Regions from separate parts of the Flintibacter porci genome, predicted to be linked through region 1. Evidence: riboswitches for the same ligand, from Rfam matches in the RefSeq annotation. Region 1 holds a riboswitch; each other region holds the start of a gene.
The links. A riboswitch is a leader RNA that binds a small molecule or an ion and turns the genes downstream of it on or off. The one in region 1 is predicted to bind ZMP and ZTP.

Region 1 (9,556 bases):
GAACCGCAGGGACAGGGATCGTTGCGGCCGATCTTGATGGCCTTGCGCTGAGGCTGCTTGCGGACGGTGCCGTCGCTGGCGCCGGACTCGCCGGTGATCTTGGCCACGCGCTCACGCTTGACCTCCTCGTTCTTGCGCAGACGCACCAGGAACAGACGGCGCAGGGTCTCCTCCTGAATGGCGGCCACCATCTGCTCGAACATCTCGTAGCCTTCCTTCTTGTAGGCCACCACGGGATCGGTCTGGGCGTAGGCCCGCAGTCCGATGCCCTGCTTGAGGTCGTTCATGGAGTCGATCTGATCCATCCAGTACTCGTCAACCACCCGCAGCATGAGCACCCGCTCCAGCTCCCGCATGAGGGGAGAGCCGATCTCCTGCTCCTTGGCGGCATAGACCTCCTTGGCACGGTTCTCCACCAGCTCCACCAGCTGCTGCTCGTTGCACTTCTGCAGCTCCTCATCGGTAAGAGCAAGCTCGCCGGGCTGGAGGAACATGGTGTGGAACAGAGCGGTAGCCTCCCGGAAGGACTCGGCATCCATGTGCTTCTGCTCGCCCATATGGCCCTGGATGGCGTTCTCCACCATGGTGTGGATCATATTCTGGATGGAACCCTGCAGGTCCTCGCCATCCAGCACCTGGCGGCGCTGCTTGTAGATGACCTCACGCTGGGTGTTCATAACGTCGTCGTACTGCAGCACGTTCTTACGGGTCTGGAAGTTACGGGACTCCACCTGCTTCTGGGCGTTCTCAATGGCGTTGCTGAGCATCTTCTGCTCAATGGGGGTATCCTCGTCTACGCCCAGCTTCTCCATCATGCCCATGACCCGCTCAGAGCCGAACAGACGCATGATGTCGTCCTCCAGGGACAGGTAGAAGCGGCTCTCGCCGGGGTCGCCCTGACGGCCGGCACGGCCGCGCAGCTGGTTATCGATACGGCGGGACTCGTGGCGCTCGGTGCCCAGGATAAACAGGCCGCCGACCTCACGTACCTTCTCCGCCTCTTCCTTGATCTCGTCCTTATACTTAGCCTCGGCGTCGGCAAACATCTTCCGGGCGTCCAGGATCTCCTGGTTGTCGGTCTCGGCGTAGCCGGTAGCCTCGGCGATGAGTTCGTCGGACATGCCCGCCTTACGCAGGTCGGCCTTGGCCAGATACTCGGCGTTACCGCCCAGCATGATATCGGTACCACGGCCGGCCATGTTGGTGGCCACGGTGACCGCGCCCAGCTTACCGGCCTGGGCCACGATCTCAGCTTCCTTCTCGTGGTTCTTGGCGTTCAGGACGTTGTGCTTGATGCCGCGGCGCTTGAGCATGTCGGACAGCTCCTCCGACTTCTCAATGGACACGGTACCTACCAGAACAGGCTGGCCCTTCTCGTGGCACTCCTCGATCTGGCTGACCACCGCACGCAGCTTACCGGCCTCGGTCTTGTACACCACGTCGTGGTGGTCGACACGCTGCACGGGCTTGTTGGTGGGGATCTCCACGATGTCCAGCTCATAGATAGTGCCGAACTCTTCCTCCTCGGTCATAGCAGTACCGGTCATACCGGAGAGCTTGTCGTAGAGACGGAAGTAGTTCTGGAAGGTGATGGTGGCCAGGGTCTTGGACTCGTTGGCCACTTCCACGTGCTCCTTGGCCTCGATGGCCTGGTGCAGGCCCTCGTTATACCGACGGCCGAACATCAGACGGCCGGTGAACTCGTCCACGATGATGACCTGTCCGTCCTTCACCACGTAGTCGATGTCCCGCTTCATCACGCCCCGGGCCTTGATGGCCTGGTTGATGTGGTGGGACAGGGTGGTATTCTCGGGGTCGGCCAGGTTCTCAATGTTGAAGGCTTCCTCGGCCTTCTTGATGCCCCGGGCGGTGAGGGTAGCGGTGCGGGCCTTCTCGTCCACGATATAGTCCGCATCGATATTGACATCCTCTTCCTCCTTGTCATCCACCTTGGCAATGCGCTGGCAGGTGAGCTTGGAGACAAACTGGTCCACCACGGTGTAGAGCTGGGTGGACTTCTCGCCCTGGCCGGAGATGATTAGAGGGGTACGGGCCTCGTCGATGAGGATGGAGTCCACCTCGTCCACGATGGCAAAGTAGTGGCCACGCTGTACCAGCTCCTGGGAGTAGATGGCCATGTTATCACGCAGATAGTCAAAGCCAAACTCGTTGTTGGTACCGTAGGTGATGTCGGCGTCGTAGGCCGCCTTCTTATCCTGGCCCATGACTCCGTGGATGACCAGACCCACGGTCAGACCCATGAAGCGGTAGACCTTACCCATCCACTCGCTGTCGCGCTTGGCCAGGTAATCGTTGACGGTGACGATGTGCACGCCCTTGCCGGCTAGTGCGTTGAGGTAGGCAGGCAGGGTAGCCACCAGGGTCTTACCTTCACCGGTCTTCATCTCAGCGATACGGCCCTGGTGCAGGATGATACCACCGATGAGCTGTACCCGGTAGGGACGCATGCCCAGCACACGCCAGGCGGCCTCACGGCAGGCGGCAAAGGCCTCAGGCAGGATATCGTCCAGGGTCTCGCCGTCCTTCAGACGCTGCTGGAACTCCGGGGTCTTGGCCTGGAGTTGCTGGTCGCTGAGCGCTTTGTACTCATCCTCCAGGGCCTCGATCTTCTCCACCAGCGGCATAATCGCCTTGACCTCCCGCTGAGAACTGGTGCCGAAAATTTTCTTCAGGAAACTCATATTCGATCACACCTCGTTGTTGTTACTCGTAAAATCGCTCCGCCCGGGAAAGCCATCCGGGCATATTATCGTCTCAGTATACCACAAGCCTTCGGCGGAAAAAAGAGCAAATTGTAAACTTTCCCTCACAGAATCTCCAATTTCTTTCTATCCCGCCCTCAAATATCCACCACATGCACATAAATGTACGCCAGGGGTTGACAGTTTGTAGCACCTGTGGTATGGTTAGATTCACAATTGAACAGGACAAACGAAGCGCCCAGGAAAATGGCCGTCGGCCTGCCGAAGGAGTAACACTCTCAGGTGTCCCTGTTGGGACGAGGACTGTGCGTGGATGTGACTCTGGAGAAGCTCGACCACGAGTGCCGAAGGTGCAAAGCGGGAATTCCCGCCAATCTCTCAGGCAAAAGGACAGAGACGAACAAACCGCCCCGCCGTTTTTTCGGCGTGGGTCTGTTTTCGCCCCATCATAGACCGTGGAAGCTTCCACGGTCTTTTTTGTTCTGGATATTTTAGGGGGAGAAAACGATGTCTGAAGCACTGCAATCCTTAGAGGCCGCACTTTATCCTATCGTGGTCAATATCAACACCTACCTGTCCAGCTATATTCTGGTCTTCCTGCTCATCGGCGTGGGTCTTTTCTATTCCATCCGAACCCGCTTTGTTCAGGTACGCTGCTTCGGCGAGGGCATGAAGAAGGTATTCGGAAATGTGTCTTTGCGTGGCGGACGGCAGGAGCAGGGTATGAGTTCCTTCCAGGCTCTGGCCACCGCCATCGCCGCCCAGGTGGGCACCGGCAACATCGTAGGCGGCTCCGGCGCTATTCTGGCCGGCGGCCCCGGCGCCATCTTCTGGATGTGGATCATTGCCTTCTTCGGCATGGCCACCATCTATGCAGAGGCTACTCTGGCCATCAAGACCCGCATCACCGACGAGAAGGGCGACTTCCACGGCGGCCCCGTCTACTACATCACCACCGCTTTTAAGGGCGCTTTCGGCAAGTTCCTGGCCGCTTTCTTTGCGGTAGCCATCATTCTGGCCCTGGGCTTTATGGGCTGTATGGTTCAGTCCAACTCCATCGGCTCTACCTTCCAGACCGCCTTCGGCGTGCCCTCCTGGATCGTGGGCGTGGTGCTGGTTATCATCTGCGGCTTCATCTTTGTGGGCGGCGTGCAGCGTCTGGCCGCTGTCACCGAGAAGATCGTCCCTATCATGGCCGCTATCTTCCTGCTGGGCGCGCTGGCCGTACTGGTCATCCGCATTCAGTATATCCCCGCCACCTTCGCTATGATCTTCCAGTATGCCTTTGAGCCCCAGGCCATCATCGGCGGCGGCTTCGGTTACGCATTGAAGGAAGCCATCAGCCAGGGTGCCAAGCGCGGCCTCTTTTCCAACGAGGCCGGCATGGGTTCCACCCCCCACGCTCACGCTCAGGCCAACGTGAAGGATCCCCACGACCAGGGCGTGGTAGCCATGGTCAGCGTGTTCATCGACACCTTTATCGTGCTGACCCTCAATGCTCTGGTGGTCATCTCCACTCTGTACACCCCCGGCGGCATTCTGGCCCAGGGCTACACCGAGGAGGTTTCCCAGGTCATCAACAAGACCAACCTGGCCCAGACCGCCTTTGGTACCGTGTTCGGTACCCAGGCCGGCGCCATGTTCGTGGCCGTTTGTCTGTTCTTCTTCGCCTTCTCTACGGTGCTGAGCTGGAACATGTTCGGCAAGATCAACATCATCTACCTCTTCGGCAAGAAGGCCGCTCCCGTCTATTCCGTCATCGCTCTGGTGTTTATCTTCCTGGGCACCCTCATGTCCAATGACCTGGTGTGGGAGCTCACCGACATGTTCAACAACCTCATGGTCATCCCCAACGCCATCGCCCTGTTTGCCTTGTCGGGCGTGGTGGTAAAGATTTGTCACATGAGCAAAAAGGCTTCCAAATAATTTTGTGCAGTTTATATGAAAACACGAAAAAGACCGCCGTCCCCTTGACAGGGTCGGCGGTCTTTTGTTATCCTAAGGGCGGATCATATGACTGACGGAAGTGGAGAGACCACAGGGAGTATGATCGTCATGATGCCGACCGTCTGGGCGCCGAAAAGTGGCCCGGAAGGGCGGCTTTTTTGCGCCTTTTTTTGCCTATTCAGGGCGGAAAGGAAGTATTTTTCATGACCGGATTCATTCATTCGCTGGAGAGTATGGGACTGGTGGACGGCCCCGGTGTACGGGCCGTGGTCTTTCTTCAGGGCTGCCCTCTCCGCTGCCTCTACTGCCACAATCCGGACACTCAAACCTTCTCCGGCGGACAGGAGACTACGCCCGAGGCCCTGGTCAAACGGCTGCTCCGCTTCCGGCCTTATTTTGAATCTTCCGGCGGAGGCGTTACCTTCTCCGGCGGCGAGCCCCTCGGACAGCCCGACTTTCTACTGGCGTGTCTGAAGCTGCTCAAAGCAGAGGGGGTCCACACCTGCATCGACACCTCCGGCGTAGGCCGAGGTGACTACGAGGGCATTCTCAAACACACCGACCTGGTGCTCTACGACGTAAAGCACCATCAAAGAGAGGGCTACCGGAAGATCACCGGTCTGGAGATGGACCCCACCCTGGCCTTTGTGGAGGCAGTACGGAAGGCAAACGTCCCCATGTGGGTGCGCCACGTGGTGGTCCCCGGCCTCACCGACCGTCCGGAGCATTTGACTTCCCTAAGCGAATACATCGCCACCCTGCCCCGGGTGGAGAAGGTGGAACTTCTCCCCTACCACACCCTGGGCGTTCACAAGTATCAAACGCTTGGCATCCCCTATCCGTTGGAAGGGGTGCCGCCGATGAACAAGACAACACTGGAACCTTGGAACCGGCAGCTCAATGAAGCCTGCTGCCGGAACACAGACAACTAAGAAAGGAATGGGAGCTATGAGCATCGACGTCAACTGCACCGCTTGGAAAGGATTTCGCACCGGCGAGTGGCGCCACCTGGTGAATGTGCGCAACTTCATTCAGAAAAACTACACCCCCTATCAGGGAGGGGACGACTTCCTGGCCCCCATCTCCCCCAAGACCGCCAAGGTCTGGGAGAAGGCAGAGTCCCTCATTCTGGAGGAGATCAAAAAGGGCATCATCGACGTGGAGACCCACGCTGTCTCCGGCATCGACAACTTTGCCCCCGGCTACATTGACAAGGACAACGAGGTGGTCGTGGGCCTTCAGACCGACGCCCCCCTCAAGCGCATCGTCAACCCCTTCGGCGGCATCCGCAACGCCGTCTCCGCCTTGGAGCAGTACGGCTACCAGCTGGACCCGGAGATCGAGCGCCACTTCCGCCTCTACCGCAAGACCCACAACGAAGGCGTCTTTGACGCCTATCCCAAGCGTACCCGGGACGCCCGCCACGCCGGTCTGCTCACCGGCCTGCCCGACGCCTATGGCCGCGGCCGCATCGTGGGCGACTACCGCCGCGTCCCCCTGTACGGCACCGACTTCCTTATTGAAGAGAAGCAGAAGGATCTGGACATGCTGGACGGCCCCATGACCGACGAGCGCATCCGCCTGCGGGAAGAGGTCCAGATGCAGATCCGCGCTCTGAAGGAGATGGCCTCCATGGCCGCCAAGTACGGCTGCGACATCACCCGCCCCGCCGAAAACGCCCATGAGGCGGTGCAGAATCTGTACATGGCCTACCTGGCCGGTATCAAGGAAAATAACGGCGCTGCCACCTCCCTGGGCCGTGTGTCCACCTTCCTGGATATCTACATCCAGCGTGACCTGGACAACGGCCTGCTGGACGAGCAGGGCGCCCAGGAGCTCATCGACCAGTTTGTCATCAAGTTGCGCCTGGTGCGTCACCTGCGCACCCCCGAGTATAACGAGCTCTTCGGCGGCGACCCCACCTGGGTCACCGAGTCCATCGGCGGCATGGGCATTGACGGCCGCACCCTAGTCACCAAGAACTCCTTCCGGATGCTCCACACTCTCACCAACCTGGGCACTGCCCCCGAGCCCAACCTCACCGTCCTCTGGAGCAAGGACCTGCCTCAGGGCTTTAAGGACTACTGCTCCAAGATGAGTATTGCCACCGACTCCATCCAGTACGAGAGCGACGAGCTGATGCGCCCCATGTACGGCGACGACTACTGCATCGCCTGCTGTGTGTCCGCCATGGCGGTGGGCAAGCAGATGCAGTTCTTCGGCGCCCGGGCCAACCTGGCCAAGAGCCTGCTGTACGCCATCAACGGCGGCGTGGATGAGAAAAAAGGCGGCGTTATCGTCCCCGGCATCGAGCACGACATGGACGAGGTGCTGGACTACCCCAAGGTGCTGGCCAATTATAAAAAGGTACTGGCCTATGTGGCTGAGCTCTACGTGGACACCATTAACATCATCCACTATATGCACGACAAGTACGCCTATGAGAGCAGCCAGATGGCCCTCCACGACACCCTGGTGGAGCGGCTGGCCGCCTTCGGCGTGGCCGGCCTGTCCATCGCCGCCGACTCCCTGTCCGCCATTAAGTTTGCCAAGGTGCGCCCCATCCGCAACGAGCAGGGCGTAGCCGTGGACTTCACCATTGAAGGTGACTTCCCCAAGTACGGCAACGACGACGACCGGGTGGATGACATCGCCGTGGAGATCGTCTCCTACTTCTCCGCCGAGCTGAAAAAGCACCCCCTGTACCGCAATGCCATCCACACCCTCTCCGCCCTCACCATCACTTCCAACGTGATGTACGGCAAGAAGACCGGCGCCACCCCCGACGGCCGCAAGGCGGGTGAGCCCTTTGCCCCCGGCGCCAACCCCATGCACGGCCGTGACATGAACGGCGCTCTGGCCTCCCTCAACTCGGTGGCCAAGATCCCCTACCGTGCTGTGTGTCAGGACGGCGTGTCCAACACCTTCTCCATCGTCCCCGAGGCCCTGGGCAAGGACGAGGACCAGCGCCGAGCCAATCTGGTGGCTATTCTAGACGGCTACTTTGTCCAGGGAGCCCACCACCTGAACGTGAACGTCCTGCACCGGGAAACTCTGCTGGACGCCATGGATCACCCCGAGAAGTATCCCAGCCTCACCATCCGTGTCTCCGGCTATGCGGTGAACTTCAACCGCCTCAGCCGGGAGCAGCAGCTGGAGGTCATCCAGCGCACCTTCCACAGCGCCATGTGATTTTTCCACACCTTCTGCCCCGCCGGTGCAAAACCGGCGGGGTTTTTTATCTTTACGCAGCGGGGGCAGACATGGTATGATGGGGGAAAACAAACATGTGGGAGGCGCCTCATGGCCGACTGGAAGAAAAATTCACTGCATGATCTGCACATCGACAGCTACACCGCCCAAGGCTTCGGTGTGGCCCGGCTGGATGGCCGGGTGGTCTTTATTCCCGGCACCATCCGGGGAGAGGACTGGAAGGTTCAGCTATTAAAGGTACAAAAGAACATCGCCTGGGGCCGTGGCGTGGAGCTGCTCACCCCCTCTCCCGCTCGTGTGGAGCCCGACTGCCCCATCAGCGGCAAGTGCGGCGGCTGCCAATACCGTCACATGACCTACGAGGAGGAGCTGACGGCCAAGCGGGACCGGGTCAATGACGCTCTGCGGCGGCTGGGCGGCCTGGATTTGGAGCTGCCTCCGGTGCTTGGGGCGGAAGATCCCCTGCGCTACCGCAACAAGGTGCAGCTGCCCGTGGCCCAGGGAAAGCAGGGCCTGTCCATCGGCTACTTCCGTCCCCGGAGCCATGACGTGCTGGATGTGGAGGACTGCCCTCTCCAGCCTCTGGCGGTGACCCGGCTGCGCGAGGCCTTCAAGGACTGGATGGAACAGTGGTCGGTGCCTGCCTATGACGAGAGTACCTGTCAGGGACTGATCCGTCACCTCTATGTGCGCACCAACCAGGCAGGACAATCTTTGTGCTGTGTGGTTGCCAACGGGAAAAAGCTGCCCCAGGTTTCCGAATTGGTAGAGGCTCTGTGCAAAGCGGAACCGGGACTCATCGGTCTGGTTCTCAACATCAATCAGGCGGATACCAACGTAATTTTAGGTCCTGAGTACCGCACTTTGTGGGGCCAGGATTTTCTGGAGGAGACCCTGTGCGGTATGACCTTCCGGCTGTCTGTCCCCTCCTTTTTCCAGATCAACTGGGCTCAGACCCAGCGGCTCTATGCCCAGGCGGTGGATTTTGCCTCCCTCACTGGACAAGAGACCGTGCTGGACCTGTACTGCGGCATCGGCACCATCTCTCTGGCTTTGGCCCAGAAGGCGGGGCAGGTCATTGGCGCCGAGATCGTCCCCCAGGCCATTGAGGACGCTAAGGCCAATGCTGCACGCAACAAGGTGAATAATACCCGTTTCTTCTGCGGCGACGCGGGATCAGTGGCCGCTCAGCTTGCCCGGGAGGGTGTGCGTCCCCAAGTCATCTGCGTGGACCCACCCCGGAAGGGATTAGCACCGGAGGTACCCGCCATTCTGGCCTCCATGGCCCCGGAACGTATCGTCTATGTCTCCTGCGACCCGGCCACTCTGGCCCGGGACGCCAAGCGTCTGGAGGAGCTGGGCTACTGGGCAGTCAAGGTCCAGGCCGTGGACCTCTTCCCCCGCACCGCTCACGTGGAAACGGTTGTCTTGCTTTCCAAGGGTGAGATCGACTCGAAAAAGGTTCGGGTTGAGTTCTCTTTGGAAGATATGGATATGTCTGATTTTCAAGATAAGGCAACCTACACACAGATTAAAGACTATGTGTTGGAGCATACCGGACTAAAGGTATCTAACCTGTATATCTCTCAAATCAAGAGAAAGTGCGGGTTGGAGGTCGGAAAGAACTACAATCTGCCGAAAGCGGAGGATTCCAGACAGCCCCAGTGTCCGCC
Region 2 (9,556 bases), on a different contig from region 1:
GCGTGCTCACGGCCGCCGCCGCCGACTACCAATACTTTCATATCAAACACCTCATTTAGTAAGAGAAAAGGCCTAAAATTGTCGCCAATTCCCCTCGGAGAGCGGAGAGGGGCACGCGGGGGGAACTGGTTCCCGCCCGCGAGGGCCGGAGCGCGTCAGCGCATCTGCATGTTCCGCAGAACATGCCCGGCCCTTGAGGGGGGTATCCAACTTGGTTTCCTTGGGAACCAAGTTCGTATCTAGGGGGGACAACGTCCCCCCTAGAGGTATTTTTAATGATGGAACAGCCGGATGCCGGTAAAGGCCATCACCATGCCGTACTTGTCGGCGGTGTCGATGACCTGCTGGTCACGGATGGAGCCGCCGGGCTGGGCAATGTACTGCACGCCGGACTTGCGGGCGCGCTCCACGTTGTCGCCGAAGGGGAAGAAGGCGTCAGAGCCCACGGTCACACCGGACATCTGGGCAATCCAGGCCTGCTTCTCCTCGTCGGTGAGCACCTCAGGCTTCACCTTGAAGGTGTTCTGCCACACGCCGTCGGCGAGGATGTCGTCGTGCTCATCAGAGATGTAGATGTCAATAGCGTTATCCCGGTCGGGACGGCGGATGTTGTCCACAAACTGCAGGCCAAGGACCTTGGGATGCTGGCGCAGCCACCAGATGTCGGCCTTGTTGCCGGCCAGACGGGTGCAGTGGATGCGGCTCTGCTGGCCGGCGCCCACGCCGATGGTCATGCCGTTTTTCACGTAGCACACGGAGTTGGACTGGGTGTACTTCAGGGTGATGAGAGAGAGGAGCATATCGTGCTTGGCCTGCTGGGGCAGGTCCTTGTTGGCGGTGACGATATTCTGGAGCATCTCCTCGTTGATGTCCAGATCGTTGTAGCCCTGCTCAAAGGTGATGCCGAAGATGTTGCGGCGCTCCACAGGAGCGGGAGTGTAGTTGGGATCGATCTCCACCACGTTGTAGCCGCCCTTGCGCTTGGTCTTCAGGATCTCCAGAGCCTCCTCGGTGTAGCCGGGGGCGATGATGCCGTCGGATACCTCGGCGGCCAGGAAGCGGGCGGTATCGGCATCGCACACGTCGCTGAGAGCGGCCCAGTCACCAAAGGAGCACAGGCGGTCGGCACCCCGGGCGCGGATGTAGGCGCAGGCGACGGGGGAGAGCTCTCCCTCGGGGGCAAAGTAGATGTGACGCTCCACATCGGTGAGGGGCAGACCCAGGGCGGCACCGGCGGGGGAGACGTGCTTGAAGGAGGCGGCGGCGGGCAGGCCGGTGGCCTTCTTCAGGGCCTTGACCAGCTGCCAGGAGTTGAGGGCGTCCATGAAGTTGATGTAGCCGGGCTTGCCGTTGAGCACCTTCAGAGGCAGTTCGCCCTCCTCCATGAAGATGCGGGCGGGCTTCTGGTTGGGGTTACAGCCGTATTTCAGTTCCAGTTCGGTCATCGTATTTCATCCTTTCTGATCGGAATCTTGGGGATTGAGGGGTTCATAGTGGAAGGCTCCGTCCTCGCCCCGGGCAAAGGCACTGCCGTAGGGGGCGCTGAGCAGGGGGATCAGGTCGGGGTCGTAATTGCAGAGGGTATTGAGGGAGTAGACTCCGATGTGGGAGGGGTCGCTGAGGTACTCTTCGCTCTCCACAGCGGCAAAGAAGCGCCAGCCGCTGTCCTGGCCCTCCCGTTCCGGCTTTTCCCGGTAGCAGTAGCCTACCGGTTTGCCGGAGACAGTGATCTCGTCGGTAGCCAGACAGGCGGCGGGGCCGTCCCAATCCTTCAGGAGAGGCCGCATTTCCGGCTCGGAAAGTTTATAGCTCTTTCCCGCAGGACGGGGCCACATACGGCCGCACCAGGCTTGCTTGCTGCCCAGCAGGTCCCGCACCAGGCGCAGGTTCAGATCCCGGTAGGAGACGGCGTCCTGCTCGCCTCCAATGCGGAAAGCCCAGTAGGCGGCGCCGCATACCAGGTCCACAGCGTACTCATCCCAGCTGTGGAAGGCGGCGGCCTGCTCTACCCAGTACTGGGACAGCTCCTGATACTCCTCCATGGTGATGAGCTCGCAGGCGCAGGCGGAACGGAGATAGCCCAGGGTCTCGCTGATGTCCCAGGCCAGAAAGCCACGGCGGCCCACAATGGGCTGGAACTGACGGGCAAAGTCGGACAGGCGCTGGAAGCCGGACACAGCTTGGGGAGTCAGTTCATCCAGGGAGAAATTGGGGCGGTCCTCCCAGAAGGATTCAAAGTCCAGATACTCCCGGTGGATGTGCACCGTGTTCTGGCAGAAAGCGATCAGGCTGTCCTTGTCGGTAATGCCGAACACCTCAGACAGATGGGTGCGGGCGGCCTGCTGATCTTCCTTGCTCAGGCAGAAGGGGATGGAGGTGAAGTACTCCTCTCCGGCGTCCTCCATGGTGGCCAGGCCCGGCGTTTTCCGCAGGGCGGGTACCCCGGCCAGCAGCAGGGGAAAGGCCTTGGAGGAGCAGAGCACCGGGGGCTGGAAGGCAGCGGCGGCTCGGGCACGCTGAAATTCCAAAATGGGGTCGGTCAAGGGCATGGGGGCCTCCTTCTTACTGGTGCTTGTTGATGATCACAGTGTCCGCCTGGCCGGAGGAGAGGTCGATGTAGCTGACATACAGGGAGACCTTGTTGTCCTCGTTCAGGTTCTCCCAAACCTCCTTGGCCAGGGTCTGGGCGTCGGGGGCGGAGATGGCTACCCGGCGGGGCTCGCCCTCAAAGGAGGGCAGGGGGTCCAGGTTCTCCTGGTAGGTGTGGATGAAGCGGCCTTCGCCGGACAGGGGGGCGTCGTACTCGTAGAAGTAGCGGTGGTTGCAGCTGGGGTCGCCGTCGGCGCTCTTCAGGATGGACAGGCAGAAGGCGCCGTCCTTCTCCACCACGCCGGAGATGCGGGGGGTGTAGTTGGGGCCGTCGGGCTCGTAGCAGCGGGTGCGGAGGGCCTCGATGTAGCTCTTGCCCTCCAGCAGGCCGTCCCGGATGGTGTCGGTCTGGTCACCATTGGTGACCACCAGGGTATCGCCCACCTTGCGCACGGGGTGGTAGATGATGAGAGAGGGGTCCACCATCTTGCTCTCGTCAAAGGCCCGGGTGCGGATGCCGTCCTCGGTGGCCTCAAAAATGCGGTTGCGGCTGTTCTCGCTGCGGCCCATGATGAAGTAGACCACCACGGCCTTGGCGCCGTCAGCGGACTTGCCCAGCATGATACCGCGGCCGGGGTAGGGGTGGCTGCGCAGCAGGTCGTTAAAATTCAGAAGTTCCATAACGTAAGCTCCTTTTCACAAAATAAGCAAATGGGCGCACCACGTTTGTGCAAACGGGTGCGCCCAGACGGTCGGCTCTCAGAGGCGGCACTCCCCGTGGTCACTCCACTTCCGTCAGTCATGCCGCTTGATTACATTGTAAAGGGGCGGGCGCACCGAAAAGGGGGATCAGTCCAGAATCCGGACAGTCCGGCCCTCTACCTTCAGCCGTCCCTGACAGAACAGAGACACGGCCTGGGGAAGCAGCTTCCACTCGCAGTTCTCCATGATCCGCCGCTGCAGCACCTCGGGGGTGTCGTCGGGCAGTACCTCCACCGCCTTTTGGGAGACGATGGGGCCTCCGTCGCACTCCTCAGAGACAAAATGCACGGTCGCACCCGACAGCTTGACCCCGTACTCCAGAGCCTTCTCGTGGACATGGAGTCCATAGCAGCCGGGACCGGCAAAGGAGGGGATCAGGGCGGGGTGGACATTCAAAATGGCATTGGGGAAAGCCTGTACCATCTCGCTGGTGAGGATGACCATAAAGCCAGCCAGCACCACCAGGTCGATGTGCAGCGCCTGGAGCTGTTCCACCAGAGCCACCGTCATGGCCTGGCTGGAGGGGTAGGACTTCCGGGCCACCACATAGGTGGGGATGCCCGCCTTCTTGGCACGCTCCAGGGCGTAGGCGTCGGGGTTAGAGGCGATGACAGCGGCAATCTCGCCGTTCACGATCTCACCCCGGGCCTGGGCGTCGATCAGAGCCTGAAGGTTGGTGCCGCCGCCGGAGACCAGCACGGCAATGCGCTTTGCCATGGGCGCACCTCCTCAGACCAGTTCCACCCCAGCCTCGCCGGAGACCACCTGGCCGATCTGGTAGGCCTGCTCGCCGGCGGCCTTCAGGATCTCCAGGGCCTGGGCGGCCTGCTGGGCGGGAAGGGCCAGGATCATGCCGATGCCCATGTTGAAGGTGTTGTACATATCCCGCTCGGGGATGCCGCCCTTCTTCTCGATGAGGTCGAAAATGGGCAGGCGGGGGAAAGAGTCCAGCTTGATCTGGGCGGTGAGGCCCTCGGTCATCATGCGGGGCACGTTCTCATAGAAGCCGCCGCCGGTGATGTGGCTGATGGCGTGGATGTCCACACCGGCCTTCAGCAGGGCCTTAATGGCCTTGACATAGATGCGGGTGGGGGTGAGCAGGGTCTCGCCCAGGCTCTTGCCGCCCAGCTCCTCCATGGGGGAGGTGAGATCAGCGTGCTCCACGTCAAAGACCTTGCGCACCAGGGAGAAGCCGTTGGAGTGGACACCGGTGGAAGCCAGGCCGATGAGCACATCGCCCTGGGCCAGGTGCTTGCCGTCGATGATCTTCTCCTCGTCTACGATACCCACGGAGAAGCCGGCCACATCGTAGTCCTCATCGGGCATGAGGCCGGGGTGCTCGGCGGTCTCGCCGCCTACCAGGGCGCACTCAGACTGGCGGCAGCCCTCGGTGATGCCGGTGACGATCTCAGCGATGCGCACGGGGTCGTTCTTGCCGCAGGCGATGTAGTCCAGGAAGAACAGGGGGGCGGCGCCGCCGCAGATGATATCGTTGACGCACATGGCCACGCAGTCGATGCCGATGGTGTCGTGCTTGTTCATCAGCTGGGCCAGGCGCAGCTTGGTGCCCACGCCGTCGGTGCCGGAGACCAGCACAGGCTTTTTCATCCCGGCCATATCGGGGGCAAACATGCCGCCGAAGCCGCCCAGAGTGCCCAGCACGCCGGGAATGTAGGTGGATTCCACCATGGGCTTGATGCGCTCGACCGACTCGTAGCCGGCGGTAACATCCACGCCGGCAGCGGCGTAGGACTCAGAATGAGAATTTTTCATACGAGAAAACCTCCGTTAACCTTTTCCGTTCCAGCAATAGGTGCATACCTTATCCCGGTCGAGGCCGATGGCCTCCAGCAGGCCCTCCAGGGACTGGTAGCCCAGGGAGGTGAAGCCGAACTTTTCGCAGATGGTCTTCAGCATGCACTGACCGCGCTGGGTGGTGCCGTCAGCGTACTCCTCCAGGTGCTGCTGTCCCTCGTCGCCCTCCAACTCCTGGATGGTGCGGCGGGCCAGCAGGTCCATGTCAGAATTGCCGCGGGAGAAGTTGAGGTATTTGCAGCTGTACATGATGGGGGGGCAGGCGGAACGCATGTGGACCTCTTCCGCGCCGGACTCATAGAGGAATTCCACCGTCTCCCGCAGCTGGGTGCCCCGGACAATGGAGTCGTCCACGAACAGCAGTTTCTTGCCCTCGATGAGCTCGGGCACGGGGATCTGCTTCATCTTAGCCACCTGGTTGCGCACCTCCTGATTGGCAGGCATAAAGGAGCGGGGCCAGGTGGGAGTGTATTTTACGAAGGGGCGGGCAAAGGGCTTGCCGCTGCGGTTGGCAAAGCCGATGGCGTGGGGCAGACCGGAGTCGGGCACGCCGGCCACATAGTCTACCTTGGGCAAAGCGCCACGAGACACCTCGTCCCGGGCCATGATCTCACCGTTGCGGTAGCGCATGACCTCCACGTTGATGCCCTGGTAATTGGAGTTGGGGTAGCCGTAGTAAGTCCACAGGAAGGCGCAGATCTTCATCTCCTCGCCGGCGGGGGAGAGGGTCTCACACTCGTCGGCGGTGATACGCACGATCTCACGGGGACCCAGCTCGTAGGCGTCCTGGTAGCCCAGCTTGTGGTAAGCGAAGGACTCAAAGGAGACGCAGTGTGCTCCCTCCTTCTTGCCCACCAGCACGGGCAGACGGCCCACCCGGTCACGGGCGGCGATGATCTCGCCCTTCTCCGTCAGAATGAGCAGGGTGAGAGAGCCCTGGATCTCCTCCTGAGCGTGGAGAATACCGCTGACCAGATCATCCTTCTGGTTGATAAGGGCGGCGGCCAGCTCGGTGGCGTTGACCTTGCCCGAACTCATGGCCATGAACTGGTGGCCGTGGTCGGAGAAATAGCGCTGGATGAGCTCCTCCGAGTTGTTGATGATACCCACCGTAGTGATGGCGTACAGCCCCAGGTGAGACCGCACCAGCAGGGGCTGGGGGTCCGTGTCACTGATACAGCCGATGCCGCAGTTGCCGTGGAACTCGCTCAGGTCCTTCTCGAACTTGGTGCGGAAAGGGGTATTTTCAATGGAGTGGATCTGGCGTTGAAATCCGTCCTGCTCGTCGTAGATCAGCATACCGCCCCGGCGGGTGCCCAGGTGAGAGTGGTAGTCCACTCCGAAGAAGATATCCAGGGTCACGTCCTGGTGCGCCACCGCGCCAAAAAAGCCTCCCATGTTAGTGCCTCCCTAAGTTAGTCTTGATCAATCTTACTTACCCAGCAGACGGCGGGCCATCTCCTGATAGGCACCCTCCACGTTGCCCAGATCCCGGCGGAAGCGGTCCTTATCCAGCTTCTCTCCGGTCTTGGAGTCCCAGAAACGGCAGGTGTCGGGGCTGATCTCGTCGGCCAGGACGATGGTGCCGTCGGCGGTCTTGCCGAACTCCAGCTTGAAGTCAACCAGGGTGACGCCGCACTCGGCCAGGGTCTTCTTCAGGAAGTCATTGACCTGGAAGGCATACTTCTTGATGAGGTCGATCTCGTCCCAGGTGGCCAGCTTCAGAGCGACCGCGTGGTAATCGTTGATGAGGGGATCGTGAAGATCATCGTTCTTATAGGAGAACTCGATGGTGGGCTCGTCAAACACGATGCCCTCCTTCACGCCGTAGTTGCTGGCAAAGTGGCCGGCAGAGATATTGCGGACGATGACCTCCAGGGGGACAATGGAGACCTTCTTCACCGCGGTCTCACGCTCGCTGAGCTCCTCCACAAAGTGGGTGGGCACGCCGGCCTTCTCCAGCTGCTGCATGAGGTAGTTGGTCATCTGGTTGTTGATGGCGCCCTTGCCGGTGATGGTGCCCTTCTTGGCGCCGTCAAAGGCGGTGGCGTCGTCCTTGTAGGAGACGATAACAACATTGGGGTCCTCGGTGGAATAGACCTTCTTGGCCTTGCCCTCGTACAGCTGCTCCAGTTTGTTCATAATGAAATCCTTCCTTCCTGATGTTGTTTCAAACGATATGTTGAAAAGTGGATCTTGCAAATGGGCGGGAACGCGGGGGTCAGGCCAGCTCGGCCTGAAGCTTCTGCTCCTTCTGAGCGATCTGATCGGCCATCTTCTCCCGGGCGGCGTCCAGCTTGGCGGCCAGCTCGTCATCCGAGACAGCCAGAATCTGGGCGGCCAGCACGGCAGCATTTTTTGCGCCGTTGATAGCCACGGTGGCCACAGGGATACCGCTGGGCATCTGGACGGTAGCCAGCAGGGCGTCCAGTCCGTCCATGGCGCCGCCCTTCATGGGGATGCCGATGACGGGGAGGGTGGAGTTGCCCGCGAAGGCGCCGGCCAGGTGGGCGGCCATGCCCGCGGCACAGATCAGCACGCCAAAGCCATTGGCCCGGGCGGACCGGGCAAATTCCGCGGCGGCGGCAGGGGTGCGGTGGGCGCTGAGAATGTGGGCCTCAAAGGGAATGCCGAACTCCTCCAACTGGGTACAGGCACCCTTTACTACCGGCCAGTCGCTATCCGAGCCCATGATCACAGCCACTTTTTTGCTCATAGATGCTCTCTCCTTTCAGATGGTCCGATCCAATCGCCATAAGGTTTCTTGTTTTTGGAAAAGAAAAAAGTCAGGCCATCTGCGCGCACAGACAGCCTGATCATCTCTTATGCTTTTGGATATTTGGACAGATTGGGACCGTGGAAAATACAATCCAGGTGAAAAACGGAATGGAAAAATCCGCAAACCATGGAAGAACCTCCTTGTCCCATCAATCAGAGTTCCATTTTATCGAATCCTTGGAGAATTTGCAAGAGGCCCTGGGAAATTCGTAGGCTTGTACAAGGAAGACGGGGAAAAGTCAGGGGGGAGTTGTACAGGGGTGGAGAGCGGACAGGGGTTACAGCAGTCCGGACACGCTTAAAATATGGGAGACTTCACCGGCGCGTACAGACCAGGCGCCTGCGGCGCCGTGGGAACGGCGGCGGGGAGCGGTCCAGGATGGGATCTCCTCCAGAGCGTGCTGGCAGACGGTAAGAAACTCCTGGGGGGAGTGAGCGGCGTAGATCACGTCAGGATAGGGCTCCACCTGATCGGGCCAGACCATGGTGACAATGGGCAGTCCGGTAGACAGATACTCATAAATTCGAGTGGGGATCACGTCGCAGTCGGGCTGATCGTCCCGGAGGAAATTGAGCAGTACCTGACACTGTGCCAGATGTTCCGGTACCTCCATCAGGGGACAGGAGGGGCGCAGTACCACGTTGGGCAGAAGGGAAAGCCGGCGCAGAAAGGGGTTGTGCTCTCGCCGGCCCAAGAGCAGAAACGTCCAGTCGGGCCGAGCCTGGGCGGCGTAGAGCAGGGGGGACAGGTCCAAATCGTAGTGGATGGTGCCTGCATAGCCCAGTACAGGGCCCTGGAAGGGGGAGCTGGGACGTACCCGGTCGGGTGCGGTGGCCTTGGCAAAGAGCGGGTAGGTCCCGCCGTTGGGAAGCAGAGCGATGTTGCTGCTGCAGGGGGACAGGCGGTCCATCAGATCGGAAGAGGCGGCAAACACCACGTCGGCCGCGCCGGCCAGCGCGCCCTCCCAGGCCAGAGGCAGATCGTCCCACTCCCGGTCGCAGTCGTAAACCAGTCCGTCGTAGTCCAGCCGGTCCAGTAGGTGGACGTGCTCCGGGCAGGTGGTCCACAAGAGAGGGGCGGAGAACCGGGCGCGGGCGGCTTTGGCGGCAATGAATCGGCTGAGCTTCTGCTGCCCCAGACGGAAGAAGTGGCCAAAGCGCTCGTCCATGGGGAGCAGAAGGGGAGGGAGGGTATAGACGGTGATATTCTGTTTGACCTGCCGGCCTTTGGCGTGGAAGCTGGGGTCATTCCAGCGGGCGGCAGGGGAAAAATATAGGATCTGGGTGTCCTTGAGCCGGGAGAGCAGCTGTTGAGTCCGGCCGGGGGAGGCACTCCAGGGTTCATTGGAGAGGCAGATGATTTGCTTCAACGGGACAGACCTCCTGTAAACAGGGCTCCACCGCCCTTGCGCAGCGGAGAAAAAGCGGGTATAATACCATAACTGCCTGCCGGTTCCGCACAAGGGGAACGGGCAGGGACAAGACCATTATATCGGGCCTGAGAGGGCCGGTCAAGGACGGATAGGAGGAAAAAATATGCCGCTGGCGATACAGGGAATAGACGAGGCGGTGCTGCTGTGGATCCAGGAGGCGGTGCGGCAGGCGTGGCTGG
Region 3 (9,556 bases), on a different contig from region 1:
TGTGGAGGCCCGGGAAGCGGTTGAGGGCTCGGTGGACGTGATCGTCAGTGACGGCTACTCGGGCAACATCTTCCTGAAAACCATGGAGGGCACCGGACTGTTCCTGGCCCGGGAGATCAAGAAGATGTTTATGAAGAGCCTGCTGACCAAGCTGGCTGCTGTGATGGTCTCCGGCGGACTCAAGCAGTTCAAGAAAATGATGGACTCCAGCGAGGTGGGCGGCACCGCGCTGCTGGGTATCTCCAAGCCGGTGATCAAGGCCCACGGCTCCTCCGATGCCTACGCCATCAAGAACGCCGTGCGGCAGGCCAAACAGTTTGCCTCCTCCGGCATTATCGAGAGCATTACCGACAATGTGGACGTGATGCGTCTGGAGGTCACTCAGCTGTAAGGGAGACATGCTCGCTTGGGCACTTTTGCCCACCTGCATAAAAATTTCCAATTCCCTATTGACAGGCAGAGGGAATGTGCATATAGTAAGGAAAGAAAAACGTGCCTGGGGCACAGCAAAAGGAGCAGGCTACTATGATTTTTGAAAAGGTATGCGCACTGATCGCGGAGCAGTTCAATGTGGATGCGGATTCCATCACCATGGAAACCTCCTTTGAAGATGATCTGAACGCGGACTCTGTGGATATTGTGGACTTGTCTATGGCGCTGGAAGAGGAATTTGATATCGACGAGATGTCCGAGGAAGAAGCTTCTGCTATCAAGACCGTGGGCGATCTGGTCCGCTTCCTGCAGAATAAGATCGACTAATTTCCCAGACATTATAAGCAGAAACTCCGCCTTGGGGCGGAGTTTTGCTTATCTTACCTTGAAAAAAGTGAGGAACGACCAATGACCACCTTAGAAGAAAAGCTGGGCTACCAGTTTCAAAACCGGGAGCTGCTGGAAAACGCTCTGACCCACAGCTCCTGCGCCAATGAGAGCCGGGGCAAGCTGCAGAGCAATGAGCGGCTGGAATTTTTGGGAGACTCCATCCTGGGCATGGTAGTGGCCGACCACCTGTACCGGGGCCATCCCGATCTGCCCGAGGGAGAGCTGACCCGGGTGCGGGCCGCCCTGGTGTGTGAGGAGAGCCTGGTAGAGGTGGCGCAGGCCCTGGATCTGGGTTCCTACCTGCTGCTGGGCAAGGGGGAGGAGGCCGGCGGCGGCCGTACCCGTCCCTCCATTCAGGCGGATGCAGTGGAGGCCGTGCTGGCAGCGGTCTATCTGGACGGGGGTATTGGCTCGGCCCGGAAGATCATCCAGAAGTATATCCTCTGCCGGGAGATCGAGGGCATCACCAGTCCCCGGGACTACAAGACTGCCCTCCAGGAGCTGGTCCAGCGGGAGAGCGGACAGGTGCTCAAGTACCGGCTGGTGGGCTCTCAGGGGCCCGACCACGCCAAGCGCTTCTTCGTGGACGTGGATCTGAACGGGGAGCCTGTGGGCTCCGGCGAGGGACACAGTAAAAAAGAGGCCGAGCAGATGGCCGCCAAGGCGGCCATGGCGAAGCTGTCGAAGCCGAAGGCGTGACAGCAGGGCCTCTTGCGAACGAAAGTGAGCCGCGCCTTGGGCGCGTCCAAGCAAAATTCCCGGCCAGAGGCCGGGAATTTTCTTGCCGGAGGGCGGATTGATTCCGCCCGAGGATTTAAAATGATGGGGTTCCCGGAAAAGCACAGCTTTTCTGGGAGTGGCCGAGCAGATGGCCGCCAAGGCGGCGCTGAACCGGCTGGGCAAAAAATAAGCGATTATTGGGGCCCGCTCCTGGTGGAGACGGGCCCTTTTTATATGCCTGTTTGGCCAGATTAAAAAAGTGTTGACAAAATGGTTAGCATATGCTAATCTATGGGTGGTTAGAGATGAGAGAACAAAAGCCTCCCCTCCTCACACCTCCCTGCTTTCTTCCCCACACTCAGGCTTTTCAGATCTCTCTGGCCACCAGAATACCCAAAGGGACAGGCATCACCCTTGGGGAACCCCCAGCCGTGGGCATACACGCGGCTGGGGATTTTTTTGCCTGGGGAGAAACGGAAGGGTATGTTGACGGCAAAGGGCGGGCATGGTATAGTGGTATCGCGTTTTGCATGTGCCTGGGTATTATCCCGGGGAAAGGGGTTTTCTATGCCAATTAAATGGATGCGCAGCGTGATGCTGATTATTACCTATGCGGTATTTCTAGTGCTGGCGGTGATCAAATTTGATGTGATCCTGGATCTGGCAGGACAGGTCCTGACCAGCTGCCGACCGCTGTTTCTGGGCTTTGCCATCGCCTTTGTGCTCAACCGGCCCTGTGCCTTCTTCTGCCGCCACTATGAACGCAATCTGGGGGAGCGGTTCAAGAAACTGGGCCGTCCGTTGGCGGTGCTTACCTCCTATGTGGCCATGATTGCGATCATTGTGGCTCTGTTTTCCTTTGTACTGCCTCAGGTGGTGGACAGTATTCAGCTGTTTGCTGCCAGTGTCAGCGGCTATATGGTCAATCTGCAGGCCATTATCAATAAGATCGCTGAGTATCTGGATCTGTCTTCTCTGGACCTGAGTTCCCTGAGCAGCTATCTGCGCAGCTTCTTGGAGGGGGTGCTCTCCAGTGTCACCACGGCTGCCTCCCAGGTGATGGTGGTCACCAGCAGTATTTTGTCCATGTTCGTTACCCTGGTACTGGCCATCGTGTTCTCTATCTACATGCTGGCCGGACGGGAAAAGCTGCTGGACCAGGGCCGCAGACTGCTGCGGGCCTATCTGCCCGACCGGCATGTGACCTGGGTCAGCGATGTGATCCGCCTTACTGCCGAGACCTTTACCAACTTTGTCTCCGGTCAGGCCATTGAGGCCTGTATTCTGGGCGGACTGTGTGCGTTGGGTACCTTCTTTATCCAACCTGACTACGCCGCTCTCATTGGCGTTATTGTAGGTGTGTCCGCTCTGATTCCAGTGGCTGGTGCTTATATCGGGGCAATCCTTTCTGCCTTCCTGCTGGTGATGGTGTCCCCGGTGCGGGCCATCATCTTCCTGATCTTTTTGTCCATTCTCCAGCAGATCGAGGGCAATGTGATCTATCCCCGTGTAGTGGGTACCTCCATCGGCCTGCCGGGCATCTGGGTGCTGACGGCGGTGACGGTGGGCGGCGGCCTGTTCGGCCTGCTGGGTGTGCTGCTCAGCGTGCCGGTGGCCTCGGTGCTGTATGCCCTGCTGAAGCAGGATGTGGTGCGGCGGCTGCGAAAGAAAGAGCCAGCAAAACCGGAATCCAAAGAAGAATAACAAATAAAACGGCGCGCCGAAGAAAACTTCGGCGCGCCGTTTTTCTATGTTTACAATCAGAAGAGACCGGTGATTTTGCCGTTCTCGTCCACATCGATTTTCTCGGCGGCGGGAACCTTGGGCAGACCAGGCATGGTCATGATGTCGCCCGTCAGGGCCACCAGGAAGCCGGCGCCGGCGGACACCTTGATGTTGCGTACGGTGACGGTGAAGCCATCGGGAGCGCCCAGCAGCTTCTGGTCGTCGGAGAAGGAGTACTGGGTCTTGGCCATGCAGATGGGGAGGTTGCCGTAGCCCAGGTCGGTGAGCTGGGCCATCTGCTTGCGGGCGTTGGGGGTGAGGACCACGCCGTCGCCGTGGTACACCTTGGTGACAATGGCGTTGAGCTTTTCCTCAATGGAGGCCTCAGCGTTGTAGGCAAAGTGGAAGTCGTTGGGCTGCTCACACAGACGCACCACTTCCTCGGCCAGAGCAAGGCCGCCCTCGCCGCCCTTGCCCCAGACCTCGCTGAGGGCCACGTTGACACCCAAAGCCCGGCACTTGTCCTCCACCAGCTTCAGCTCGGCCTCCGTGTCAGTGGGGAAGCGGTTGATGGCCACCACACAGGGCAGACCGTAGACCTTGGTGATGTTCTCCACGTGGCGCAGCAGGTTGGGCAGGCCGCGCTCCAGAGCCTCCAGATTCTCGGCATTCAGGTCGGCCTTGGCCACACCGCCGTGGTGCTTCAGGGCGCGGACCGTGGCTACCACAACCACCGCATCGGGGGTGAGGCCCGCCATGCGGCACTTGATGTCCAGGAACTTCTCCGCACCCAGGTCAGCGCCGAAGCCGGCCTCGGTGATGGCGTAGTCGCCCAGCTTCAGAGCCATACGAGTGGCCATAATGGAGTTGCAGCCGTGGGCGATGTTGGCGAAAGGACCGCCGTGGATAAAGGCGGGAGTGCCCTCCAGGGTCTGGACCAGGTTGGGCTTGAGGGCGTCCTTCAGAAGAGCGGCCATGGCACCGGCGGCCTTCAGATCGCCGGCGGTGACGGGCTTCTCGTCGTAGGTATAGCCAACAATAATGCGGCTCAGACGCTCCTTCAGATCGGTGATGGAGGTGGCCAGGCAGAGAACTGCCATGACCTCGCTGGCTACGGTGATGTCAAAGCCGTCCTCCCGGGGAACGCCCTGCATCCGTCCGCCCAGACCGTCCACCACGTTGCGCAGCTGGCGGTCGTTCATGTCCACGCACCGCTTCCAGGTGATGCGCTTGACGTCGATCCCCAGGGCGTTGCCCTGCTGGATGTGGTTGTCCAGCATAGCGGCCAGCAGGTTGTTGGCCGCACCGATGGCGTGGAAGTCGCCGGTAAAGTGGAGATTGATATCCTCCATAGGTACCACCTGAGCGTATCCGCCGCCGGCAGCGCCGCCCTTGACGCCGAAGACCGGGCCCAGAGAGGGCTCACGCAGAGCCACCAGAGCGTTCTTGCCCATACGGCGCAGAGCATCGGCCAGACCCACCGTGGTGGTGGTCTTACCCTCGCCGGCGGGGGTGGGGTTGATGGCGGTGACCAGGATCAGCTTGCCGTTGGGAGCCTGCGTCTCATTGAGCAGGCGGTAGTCGATCTTAGCCTTGTAGCGGCCGTAGTACTCCAGGTACTCCTCGGCCACGCCGGCAGTCTTGGCGATGTCGCCAATGGGCTTCATAGGGGTGCTCTGCGCAATTTCAATATCGGTCAACATAACACAATTTCTCCTTTGTCCGCGCCCTTTTCACAAAAAAAGGGCGCACCGGTTTTTTACTCCGTGCGCCCAGACGGTCGGCATTAAGACGCTGAACGCGTCCGCTATACTTCATGTGGTACTCCACTTCCGTCAGTTGTATAGCTTATGTAGTGAGTGTATCACACCTCTTTCGGCACGTCAAGTGTCCGAAAGAGCAGAGCCCCGGTCAAACTGCCGGTAAAAGTCCTTGATGAGGGCGATAAAGGCCCGGGTGGCGGGGGAGAGGAAGCTGTTTTTCTTATAAACCACTGCCATCGGACAGGTGAGAGGGGGATCACCCACGGTGAAGAAGGACAGACGGTCCATATAGGGGGTGCGGTGGATGCCGCTCTCCGGCAGGAAAGTGAAGCCCATGTTCTCCGCCACCAGATTGATGGCGGTGGTGTTGTTGGTGGTGGTGAGGATATTCACCGGCTCCACGTTCTGAACGTTGAAGGTGTTATAGAGCAGGCGGGACAGACGCCAGTCCTCGGGCAGCATCATCAGGCGCTCGTGCTCCAGCTGCCGCAGGTCCCCGAAGGGGAGGGGAGCAGAGCAGGGGCTGTCCAGACCCTTGACCAGGGGATGGTCCTTGTGGGAGATGAGGAGGATGCGCTCGTGCATCACCAGTTCATAGCTCAGGTCGGTGAGGTTGCCCGGTGTGTGCATCAGACAGAAGTCTGTGACGCTGCTGGCGGCCAGATTGCCCAGCTGAGGCACCGGCGCCTCGTGGAGGACCACCTGTACGTCGGGGTACTTGGCGGCAAAGCGGGGCAGGATATCGGGCAGCAGGGTGGAGCCTCGCCAGGTGGACACGCCGATGTGCAGCTGCTGGCGCTTCTTCTCCTGCAGCTGCTGCAGGTCGCTCTCCAGCTGCCGGTCCAGATAGCCCTGGCGTTCCAGATAGGCGTGGAAAAGCTCTCCAGCGGCGGTCAGACGCAGAGGGGTGTGGGAGCGGTCCAGCAGGGTGACACCCAGATTGGCCTCCAGCTTAGCGAGATACTGGCTGAGGTAGGGCTGGGAGAGATAGAGACGGTCCGCCGCCTTGGAGATGCTGCGCTCCTTGACGATGGCCAAAAAGTATTCCGGATTTTTGACAAACATAACGGGCCTCCTGTTGGGCTGCGAAAGGGAACGGGCCGCTTAGCGCCGCCTTTTTAAGGATATCATATCATAAAATGGGGAAAAAGGGAATGTCTTGGGACAAAAGAAGGGGCATATGGCGGATTTTGGGAAAAAAGAAAATGCCCTGCGCCAAGCGACGCAGGACATTTTATCTTGCCATATACCAATTACACAGCGCGGGTGACCTTACCGGAACGGAGGCATCTGGTGCAGACGTACACGTGAGTGGGAGTCCCATTCACAATCGCCTTCACGCGCTTCACGTTGGGCTTCCAGGTGCGGTTGGAGCGGCGGTGGGAGTGGGAGACCTTGATACCGAAGGTGACGCCCTTGTCGCAGAATTCACATTTGGCCATGTTGCTTACCTCCTCGCTATGAGAGTACGCTTTCGATGAAGCATCGACTGGTATTTTACCAGATAATTTTCGGGAATGCAAGAGGTTTTTAAAAAAACTTGAATTTTTTTCTGAGAGGGTTCTAAATGGAAAAAAGTGTGAAACGGAAGGAAGAAATTAAACCCTGTGCTTGCGCCGGAAAGACAAATAAGCTATACTAAAACCAAATCGGCATGACAGCCTGGAACGCAAGGAGGAGACGCTATGGCAGAGCGTGGAAAAAGCGTAAAACTGGGAGAGATCATCCGGGAGTTCCAACTGGAGATTTTAAATAAAGGTCCCAATTACGAGGATATGCCTCTGACCACTTTGGACGTGAACCGGCCCGGCCTGCCCCTGAGCGGTTTTTTTGAGCATTTTGATGCCCGCCGCCTGCTGGTCATCGGCCTGACCGAGCACACCTATCTCTCCGGCATGGAGCCTCAGGCCCGCCGGGAGAGTTTTGACCGGCTACTGGCCCATCCGGTGCCCGCGCTGATCATCACCCGGGAGCTGGAGCCCTTCCCCGAGTGTATGGAGATGGCCATTAAGCATGAGCGCACTGTGCTGCGCACACAAGAACATACTTCTGCCTTTATGAGCCGCCTCATCGGCAGCCTCTTTAATCACCTGGCGCCTCAGATTACCCGCTCCGGCGTGATGATGGAGATCTACGGCGAGGGCGTGCTCATTCAGGGTGAGTCTGGCGTGGGCAAGAGTGAGGTTGCCATTGAGCTCATTCAGCGGGGACACCGCATCATTGCCGATGACGCGGTGGAGATCAAGGAGACCAACCACGGTACCCTTATGGCCACAGCCCCGGAACTCATCCGCCACTATATGGAGCTTCGCGGCATCGGCGTGGTGGACGTGCGGCGGCTGTTTGGTATGAGCGCCATCAAGACGGAGCAGGAGATCGATATGGTCATCAAGCTGGAGCCCTGGGACGACAGCGCGGTCTATGACCGCCTGGGCCTGGAGGGAGCGGTGACTCAGATCCTGGGCGTCTCGGTGCCCTGTCTGACCATCCCGGTCAAGCCCGGACGGAATCTGGCCAGCATCGTGGAGGTGGCGGCCATCAACAACCGTAACCGGAAGATGGGCCATAACGCGGCTCTGGAGCTGACCCGGAAAATGGATGAACACTTTAAAAAACTCATGGAAGAGGGAGAGCGGTAAACCATGTATATCGGAATTGACGTAGGCGGCACCAACCTGGTGGCCGGACTGGTAGATGAGAACGGTAAGATCCTGCACAAGGCGTCCTGCCCGGTGGATAAGAGCATGACGGCGGAGGAGCTGACCCGCCAGCTGGCCAAGCTGTCTCTCCAGGCGGCCAAAGAGGCCGACTGTCCGCTCTCTGAGATCCAGGCGGCGGGCGTGGGCCTGCCCGGTCTGGTGAGCAATAAGACAGGCATGGTGATCAAGACCACCAATATGCCCTTCTACAACACCCCCTTCCGGGAAATTTTCCAGGAGGACCTGAAGATCCCCGTCTACCTGGGCAACGACGCCGACTGTGCCGCGGTGGGCGAGTACTGGGCGGGCTCTGCCAAGGGCTTTGACCCTGCTCTGGTCATCACTTTGGGTACCGGTATCGGCAGCGGCATGGTCCGGGGCGGAAAGCTCTACATCGGCCACGGCGGCGCCGGTATGGAGGCTGGCCACATGATCATCCATCCCAACGGGGTGCGCTGCGGCTGCGGCAACCTGGGCTGCTGGGAGCAGTACGGCTCCGCCACCGCTCTGGTTCGTCTGACCCGGGAGGAGATGGAGTACAACCGGGACAGCATGCTGTGGCAGCTGTGCGACGGGGATACCCGCAAGCTGGAGGGCCGTACCACCTTCCAGGCGGTGCGTGAGGGCGACGCCACGGCCCGCAAGGCGCTGGACCGTTACCTGGAGGGCCTGTCCATGGGCCTTATTAACCTGGTGAACGTGCTGTTCCCCGAGATCGTCTGTCTGGGCGGCGGTATCAGCAATGCCGACGACGACCTGCTGCTCAACCCCCTGCGTGAGCTGGTCCACCGGGGCAGCTTCGACAAGGACCACCTGCCCCGCATTGAGCGGGCCAGCCTGGGCAACGACGCAGGTGTGGTGGGTGCCGCCATGCTGTGCAATATGTTCTGATTTTTCCGCGTGAACCAAATGGGATTCCCCCGGCCAGAGGAAGCGCTCCGGCCGGGGGAATTTATATTGGGTAAAGTTGCGGGTGTACTATTTTATTTGACGGTGAAATTTGCTATAATATAATGTCTACTGAATAAACTGCAAATCAGCTTGTTCTCGCGGCAGCGGCCGCATAATTCCACTTGTTATATTTGAAATCCGCAAGGAATTTGGAGGTCACAATGGATCAATTTGACCAGTTGTTTGATCAATTACAAAAGTGCTGCCCCGACATGGAGCTGCTGAAACAGGAGCCCATGGCCCGCCACACCACCTTCCGTATCGGCGGCCCGGTGCCCCTCATGGCCCGGCCCACAAACGAGGAGCAGGTGCTGGCGTGCGTCCGGCTTACCCGGGAGAATCAGATTCCTCTGGTGGTGCTGGGCAACGGCTCCAACCTGCTGGTGGCCGATGAAGGCGTGCAGGCTTTTGTGCTGGATATGACAGGACTGAGCCGTCTGGAGCGCACCGGAGAGCGGGAGATCACCGTCGGGGCAGGCGTTACCCTGGCCCGGCTGGCCTCTTTTGCCGCCGGAGAGGGACTGACCGGCCTGGAGTTTGCCGGTGGAATTCCCGGCACTCTGGGAGGCGCCGTCATGATGAATGCCGGAGCCTATGGAGGCGAGATGGTGCAGGTCGTGCGCCGTACCCGGTGCCTCACCCCCGAGGGGACCGTGAAGGAGATCATAGGGGAGGAGCATGACTTCTCCTACCGCCACAGTGTCTTTTCTCAGGGGAAGGACGTGATCCTCTCCTCGGTGCTGGAGCTGGAGCCGGGACAGGAGGAGAATATCCGCGCCCAGATGGCGGAGCTGGCTCAGAAGAGAAGGTCCAAGCAGCCTCTGGAGTACCCCAGCGCCGGGTCCATGTTCAAGCGGCCCCAGGGCTACTTCGCTG

Region 2: linked by a shared signal. The riboswitch ahead of ACEVJL_RS15185 (IMP cyclohydrolase) and the one ahead of pflA (pyruvate formate-lyase-activating protein) in region 1 are both predicted to bind ZMP and ZTP.
Region 3: linked by a shared signal. The riboswitch ahead of ACEVJL_RS02925 (formate--tetrahydrofolate ligase) and the one ahead of pflA (pyruvate formate-lyase-activating protein) in region 1 are both predicted to bind ZMP and ZTP.

What each region holds. Positions count from the first base shown of each region.
Region 1 is NZ_JBHEVB010000006.1:194,403-203,958, forward strand. It holds gene secA (preprotein translocase subunit SecA) at 1-2,702, opposite strand, end outside; glycine riboswitch at 2,953-3,039, shown strand; glycine riboswitch at 3,040-3,127, shown strand; gene ACEVJL_RS08580 (alanine/glycine:cation symporter family protein) at 3,231-4,649, shown strand; ZMP/ZTP riboswitch at 4,727-4,805, shown strand; gene pflA (pyruvate formate-lyase-activating protein) at 4,874-5,602, shown strand; gene pflB (formate C-acetyltransferase) at 5,619-7,862, shown strand; gene rlmD (23S rRNA (uracil(1939)-C(5))-methyltransferase RlmD) at 7,974-9,556, shown strand, end outside.
Region 2 is NZ_JBHEVB010000020.1:17,231-26,786, forward strand. It holds gene purD (phosphoribosylamine--glycine ligase) at 1-41, opposite strand, end outside; gene ACEVJL_RS15175 (phosphoribosylaminoimidazolecarboxamide formyltransferase) at 273-1,445, opposite strand; gene ACEVJL_RS15180 (immunity protein Imm33 domain-containing protein) at 1,452-2,549, opposite strand; gene ACEVJL_RS15185 (IMP cyclohydrolase) at 2,563-3,270, opposite strand; ZMP/ZTP riboswitch at 3,325-3,402, opposite strand; gene purN (phosphoribosylglycinamide formyltransferase) at 3,439-4,068, opposite strand; gene purM (phosphoribosylformylglycinamidine cyclo-ligase) at 4,081-5,124, opposite strand; gene ACEVJL_RS15200 (amidophosphoribosyltransferase) at 5,140-6,564, opposite strand; gene purC (phosphoribosylaminoimidazolesuccinocarboxamide synthase) at 6,598-7,308, opposite strand; gene purE (5-(carboxyamino)imidazole ribonucleotide mutase) at 7,388-7,882, opposite strand; gene ACEVJL_RS15215 (glycosyltransferase family protein) at 8,223-9,314, opposite strand; gene ACEVJL_RS15220 (phosphatase PAP2 family protein) at 9,481-9,556, shown strand, end outside.
Region 3 is NZ_JBHEVB010000002.1:208,558-218,113, reverse strand. It holds gene plsX (phosphate acyltransferase PlsX) at 1-391, shown strand, start outside; gene acpP (acyl carrier protein) at 526-759, shown strand; gene rnc (ribonuclease III) at 841-1,521, shown strand; gene ACEVJL_RS02930 (AI-2E family transporter) at 2,110-3,246, shown strand; gene ACEVJL_RS02925 (formate--tetrahydrofolate ligase) at 3,303-4,970, opposite strand; ZMP/ZTP riboswitch at 5,031-5,120, opposite strand; gene ACEVJL_RS02920 (LysR family transcriptional regulator) at 5,151-6,095, opposite strand; gene rpmB (50S ribosomal protein L28) at 6,284-6,472, opposite strand; gene hprK (HPr(Ser) kinase/phosphatase) at 6,716-7,669, shown strand; gene ACEVJL_RS02905 (ROK family protein) at 7,673-8,620, shown strand; gene murB (UDP-N-acetylmuramate dehydrogenase) at 8,842-9,556, shown strand, end outside.